DNA from 2 places in the Streptomyces rectiverticillatus genome. Region 1 is predicted to be linked to the other one. Evidence: riboswitches for the same ligand, from Rfam matches in the RefSeq annotation. Region 1 holds a riboswitch; the other holds the start of a gene.

Region 1 (3,198 bases):
GCCGATGGGGACGAGGTCGACCTGGAGGGGGATGCCCGGCTCGAAGCGGACGGCGGTGCCGGCAGCGATGTCGAGGCGCTTGCCGCGGGCCGCCGCGCGGTCGAAGTCGAGGCCGGGGTTGGCCTCGGCGAAGTGGTAGTGCGAGCCGACCTGCACCGGGCGGTCGGCGGCGTTGAGCACGGTGAGCCGGGTGCGGTGCAGCCCCTGGTTGAGGGCCACGGGCTCGGCGGCGTACAGGATTTCTCCGGGGATCATCGCGGGTCCTCCCCCGTCAGCAGATCGGTTCGTGGACGGTGACGAGCTTGGTGCCGTCGGGGAAGGTGGCCTCGACCTGGACGTCGTGGAGCATCTCGGGGATGCCCTCCATGACGTCGTCGCGGGTGAGCACCCTGCGCCCGGAGGACATCAGCTCGGCAACCGTGCGGCCGTCCCGGGCGCCTTCGAGGACGTGGACCGTGATCAGGGCCACCGCCTCGGGGTGGTTGAGGAGCAGGCCGCGGGCCTTGCGCTTGGCGGCCACGTCGGCGGCCACGTGCAGGAGCAGTCGTTCCTGCTCGCGCGGGGAGAGTTGCATGCGTCCCACCTCACTGTCGTCCCAGGTGTCCCGGATGGACGCACCGGGACGCTACCCGAGTTCAACACGGTGTTGACCTGGGGTTCTTCGGCCGGTGGCCGGTGATTGCAGATTAGGGCGGAACCTTTTCCAACGCGTTAACTGACTCTTTGCATTGTCATGGCCATGGACCCGGGAGCCGTCTGTCGTCTGCATCTACTGGATCTTCTGGGCCGGATCATGGCCGTCCGTCCGCACGACACGTACCGCCGGCTACGGGCGGCGCAGACCATGGTCGTCGCGGTGGCGCGACGGCGCCGCGGCTCGCATGCCTGTACGAAACAGGCGAACGGAAGGTGCGAGCGGGTCATGCCGACGCGGACGGTACGGGTCCCCGGCGCAGAGCGCCGGGGGCGAAGGGATCTCCGCGCCATGTGCGCCGGAGGGCCGGGGGTCCGCACCCGGATAAACCCCGGTCCCCTCCATGAAGGATCACGGCGTAGACGGGGCGCGGTGATCGATTTGGCGCGGGCGGCCGGATTGCTCCCGGGCCGGTACGAACCGCCGCAGGCCAGCGGCTCAGCCGGCTTGCGCGCACACCACCAAATCGCCCCGCGTCCACCGGAATTGCCCAGAAGTGATCAGGCTCACATACCCCTGGTTCCGCTCGGAATCGGCACGGCGGCTGCGCCAAGATCCCTTCGACGACAAGACCCCGCCACCCCGGCGGGGCGGTCCCGGTGGACGCCGAACCCTGCCGCCGCCGGGATGCCGGGTCGACTTCAGTGCAACGGCAGGGATGGAGGACCCAAGAGTGGTGGGACGACCAAGAGTAGTGCGGTCGGCCCTTGGGGTGAAGCCGTTGACAGCGGCCGGGCAACCTTCGCCTGCCCGAACCCGACAGGTCATCCTTCACAGGCGGCTGACGAAGGGTTAGCGCATGGGCGCGCACAAACGTCCGTCAAAGCTGTCCAGGGCCGGTGCCGCATCGGCCCTCACTCTCGCCGCTGTCGGGGCCACCGTGCTGGCTCCGGGCGGCGCGGCAGAGGCGGAGGCGTCGACCGTCTCCACCCAGGCACTGCGGATCGCGGCCTCGAAGCAGGGCTCCCCGTATCAGTGGGGGGCGACCGGACCCTACCGGTTCGACTGCTCGGGCCTGACGCTCTACTCCTTCAAGCGGGCCGGGAAGTCCCTGCCCCGCACCGCCGCCCAGCAGTACAACAGCACCCGGCACATCCCCCGCTCCGCACGCGAACGCGGCGACCTCGTCTTCTTCGTCTCCGGGCGCGGGATCTACCACGTGGGGATATACAACGGGGACGGCCGCATCTGGCACGCACCCAAGACGGGCGCGGTCGTCCGGCTGGAGCGGATCTGGACCAACAGCGTCCGCTACGGCCGGGTCGGCTGACCCGGCGTCACCGGCCCGCCCCCGGAGCCCCCGGAAGGCCCGGTGACACGGCTCCCCGCAACTCGCCGTAACTCCCCGCACGAGGGCCCGAAGAGGCCCGAGGCCCCCCGCACCGCGTGCGGGGGGCCTGGCCGGCCGGAGGGGAGTTCAGCGCTCTGCGCTGACCGGCGCGGTCCAGGGGAGGGAGATCCACACCGTCTTGCCGCCGTCGGAGGTCGGCGTGCAGAACAGCCGCCCCCCGTGCTCAGCGGTGAGACAGCGGATGATCACCATGCCGCGGCCGTTGTCCTGCTGGACCGCGGCGGGCAGCCGCCGGGGGAAGCGCGGGTGGCTGTCGGTGACGCCGATGCGCAGATGCTGATCGCGGTCGAGGCGGACGTCCACGGTGAAGGTGGGCGACTGTCCCCGGGTGTGCTGCACGGCGTTGGTCGCGAGCTCGGAGACGATCAGGCGCACGGTCTCGGAGGTGTCCGTCCCGCCCGGAAGCCCCCAGTCCGCCAGCACCTCCGCGACGTAGCGGCGCGCCGTGGAGACCGAGGCGGGGGCGCTCGGCAGCGTGACGGTGGCTTCTTGGTGGTCTGCCATGGCGATGGCCCTTTCAGCCGAGGTCCCGCCGAGACCGGACTCCGGTGCACTGCCACGGAAAAGTCGGGAAGCGTGCCGTAAGTCGTGGGGGGCATGAGCGGCCTCGGACGGCTCTGCGCGACAGACTGCCACTGATAACGCCTGTGATGGGAGCGATCCCCCAAGATATGCATATATCTGTCGCCCGAAGCAGTGAACTCTACGACGAGCGACCGGATTCACACGGCACACTGGGCTATTGACACTGACGTATGACAACGACAGTGACCCAGGGGAGGGCCAATGCGGTACGGACCGGCGGTACGCCGCCGCAAGCTGGGTGCGGAGCTGCGCCGCCAGCGCGAACTGGCCGGGCTGACGAGCCTGGAGGCCGCGCGCGCGGTGGGCTGGCACCAGTCGAAGGTCAGCCGGATCGAGACGGGCAGCAGTGGCGTGAAACCGGCGGACGTGGCCCGGCTGCTGGACGCCTACGGGGTCGCCGACGCCGAGCTGCGCGCGCTGCTGGGGGCGCTGTGCGGCGCGGGGTCCACCGAACCGGGCGAGGGCGCGGGGGCCCGGCGCGGCTGGTGGTACGCCTACCGCGACCGGCTGCCGCCCGCCTATCTCGACTTCATCAGCCTGGAGTCGGAGGCCTCGCGGTTAAGCACCC
Region 2 (3,198 bases), 150 kb from region 1:
CTGGGCCTGGCCGCCCTTCTGCTGACGACGCGGGTGCGCTACCTCCCGGACACGGTCCGGGCCCTGGGCGGGCGGATCGCGGGGGACCCGCACTTTTGAACTCCCGGGCCGGGAGGAGCCCGGTGCCGGCGTGGGCTAGGGCTCGGAGATCAGCTCCGTCACCGCCTTCAGCCCGTCCGTGGCCAGCGCCCGGCGCTGCCGGTCCGCCCCGGTGCCCCGCCGCAGCAGGCGGCTGACCAGCGAGCTCACCTGCCGGGTGTCGCCCGACTCCTCCAGTGACTGCCCTATGTAGGCGAGCAGGCTGCGGACGACCTCGTCCGCGCCGTGGCGCCGGCCCGCGGGGTCCACGAGGACCCCGTCGAGCCCGTGCCGGGCGGCGTGCCAGTTCGCCGCGGCCAGCAGCTCCGGCAGGCAGGGCGTCGGGGGCCGCCCGGCCTTCTCGTCGCGGATGGCGGTGGCGACCAGCCCGCGGACGATGCCCGCGAACATGACGGCGTCGTCGGCGCGCAGCTGGACGTCCAGGCAGCGCACCTCGATCGTGGGATAGCGGTCCGACAGCCGTGCCTGCCAGTAGAGCTGGCCCCGGTCCTCGATCGCCCCGGCCGTCAACAGCGCCTGGATGCGCGCCTCGTAGTCCGCGAGGCCGTCGAAGTACGGGGGCGGTCCGCTGACCGGCCAGCGGCTGTAGACCACGGTCCGCCAGCTGGAGAAGCCGGTGTCGAGGCCGTTCCACAGCGGGGAGTTGCCCGCCATGGCGACCAGGACGGGCAGCCAGGGCCGCACCCGGTTGAGGACCGCGACGCCCATCTCGCGGTCGGGGATGGCGACATGGACGTGCATCCCGTGGACGAACTGCTCGTCCACGAGCTGGGCGGCACGGATCCGCATCGCCAGATAGCGCGGATTGCCGGTGACCGGGATGCGCTCGGGCCCCGAGCACGGCGCCGTACCGCAGGCGGCGATCCGGCAGCCGGACCGCTTGGCGGCGGAGCTCACCGCATGGCGCAGCCGCAGCAGGTGCCGGCTGGCCTCGGCGAGATCGGCGCAGACCGGAGTGGCGACTTCCACCTGGGCCTGCAACAGCTCCGCCTGAATCTCCCGCTCGTTCACGACCGGTTCCAGGTCGACCGCCGCCCGGACCTCGTCGGCCAGGGGTACCGGCAGTGCGGTGGCCGGGTCGAGCAGAAGATACTCCTCCTCGATCCCTAGGGTGAGCATGCCGTAGGGCTACCCTCGCGCTCCCGAAGCGAACCGCACGGAGCCCGCCGCCACGGCTTTCTGACGCAAAGACGCCCTACCGACGCCCTGCTGCGGCCCTCGCCACCTCGACTTTTCCGCACCGCCGGGATGACTCGAATCAGTTCTTCAACGCCCTTTTGATAAAGGGGATTACCGGTTACCGGTGATGCCGGGTAACACCCCGGTTCCAGGGATCGCCGTGAAGTGAAGAAGTTCACAGAAGCACCTTTCGGCTCCGAATTCCGGCGGCCCGTGATGCAGGATCGTGCAGCGAACAACAAGATCCCGTCACCGAGGCGGGCGACCCGGGCGGACGCCGAGTCCTGCCGCCGTACCGGGTGCGGAGCAGAAACGAATGGATCGGCAGGAGCGGGAGACCCGAGCACGGCGGACCACGATGGCGGTGGTCCTTGGGGTGAAGCCATTTCAGGTGGCCGGGCAACTTCGACAGCCCGAACCCGACAGGTCATCTTTCGCAGGCGGATGACGAAGGGTTTTGGCATGTCTGCGTTCCCTGGCATATCCACGCTCATGTCCCGCGCCGGCGCCGCTTCGGTGGTCACCGCGGCCACCGTGACCGCGTCGATGCTCCTCCCCGGAATGTCGGCCGAGGCGAGCGCGGCCACTCCGGGCGCCGCCGCCCTGAAGGTCGCGGCCTCCAAGCAGGGCTCCCCCTACCAGTACGGCGCCGCCGGCCCCAACCGGTTCGACTGCTCGGGCCTCACGCTCTACTCGTTCAAGAAGGCCGGCAAGACCCTGCCGCGCACCGCGGCCGCGCAGTACAACAAGACCCGGCACATCTCCGCCGGCTCCCGCCAGACGGGCGACCTGGTCTTCTTCCACTCGGGAAGCAACGTCTACCACGTCGGGATCTACGCGGGTAACAACAAGATCTGGCACTCGCCCAAGCCGGGCACGACCGTCCGGCTGGAGAAGATCTGGTCCAACAGCGTCTGGTACGGCCGGGTCAACTGACCGGACTGACCGGACTGACCGGGCCGGGGCGACCCACCCCGGCCCGGAGACCTCCGGGGAACCTGTGAAGGGCTCCCCGGAGGAGTGCGTCACCGCAGTGCGTCAGGACCGCAGTGCGTCAGGCCGGTGCCCCGCCTCAGGGCAACTGGGCCCCGTACGCCTGCAGTGCTGCCGGTACGGGCTGGAAGAACGTCTCTCCGCCGCCGGAGCAGTCGCCGCTGCCGCCCGAGGTGAGGCCGAGGGCGGTGGCACCGTCGAAGAGGGCGCCGCCGCTGTCGCCCGGTTCGGCGCAGACCGAGGTGCCGATCATGCCCTCGACCGCCCCCTCCTCGTAGTTGACGGTCACGTCGAGGGCGGTGACCTCACCGCCGTGGACCCGGGTGGTGCTGCCGCTGCGCTGCACCTTCTCGCCGACGACGGCCTCCCCGGCCTTGCTGATGTTCTGCGTGCCGCCGTTGTAGAGGTCCACCGCGCTCGGGTGGGCGATGGTGGAGGTGTAGCGGACGAGCGCGTAGTCGTGGCCGGGGAAGGACGAGCTCTCGACGACGCCGATCTGGGCGCCGCCCTGGGTCGCGGACCAGGTCCGCGAGGCGTTGCCGCAGTGCCCGGCCGTGAGGAAGTACGGCTTGCCGCCCTTGGTGACGTTGAAGCCCAGCGAGCAGCGCACGCCGCTGCCCCAGATCGCGTCGCCGCCCGCGATGAGCGGACGGAACTTCCCTGCCGTTCTCTTGACCGCGACCTTGTCGCCGAGCCGTGCGACGGCCTTGTCGAGCCGGTCCTGCCGGGCGCCCGTGACCGTGCTGTCGGCGGTGACGACGACCTTGTTGATGCGGGGGTCCACCGACCAGGCCGTGCCTGGAATGGCTGCCTCCGCCTTCAGTGTCCGCAGGGCCGAGGCGAGCTCGGCGGCCGAGTGGCGCACGGTCCTCGGTTCGGCACCGGCGGCCCGTACCCTGGCCGCCGTCTCCTGATCGAGGACGCCGA

What was found. Region 1 has a riboswitch for cyclic di-AMP ahead of FGW37_RS03955 (C40 family peptidase). Riboswitches for the same ligand answer to the same signal wherever they lie in the genome.
Region 2: it holds a riboswitch for cyclic di-AMP, as region 1 does, so the genes downstream of both, FGW37_RS03295 (C40 family peptidase) here and FGW37_RS03955 (C40 family peptidase) in region 1, are expected to answer to the same signal.

What each region holds. Positions count from the first base shown of each region.
Region 1 covers NZ_CP040752.1:991,932-995,129, forward strand. The annotation lists gene FGW37_RS03945 (urease subunit beta) at 1-255, opposite strand, end outside; gene FGW37_RS03950 (urease subunit gamma) at 272-574, opposite strand; cyclic di-AMP (ydaO/yuaA leader) riboswitch at 1,305-1,489, shown strand; gene FGW37_RS03955 (C40 family peptidase) at 1,494-1,964, shown strand; gene FGW37_RS03960 (ATP-binding protein) at 2,112-2,549, opposite strand; gene FGW37_RS03965 (helix-turn-helix domain-containing protein) at 2,832-3,198, shown strand, end outside.
Region 2 covers NZ_CP040752.1:843,482-846,679, reverse strand. The annotation lists gene FGW37_RS03305 (sodium/calcium exchanger protein) at 1-99, shown strand, start outside; gene FGW37_RS03300 (carboxylate-amine ligase) at 136-1,218, opposite strand; cyclic di-AMP (ydaO/yuaA leader) riboswitch at 1,574-1,736, shown strand; gene FGW37_RS03295 (C40 family peptidase) at 1,741-2,214, shown strand; gene FGW37_RS03290 (S1 family peptidase) at 2,351-3,198, opposite strand, start outside.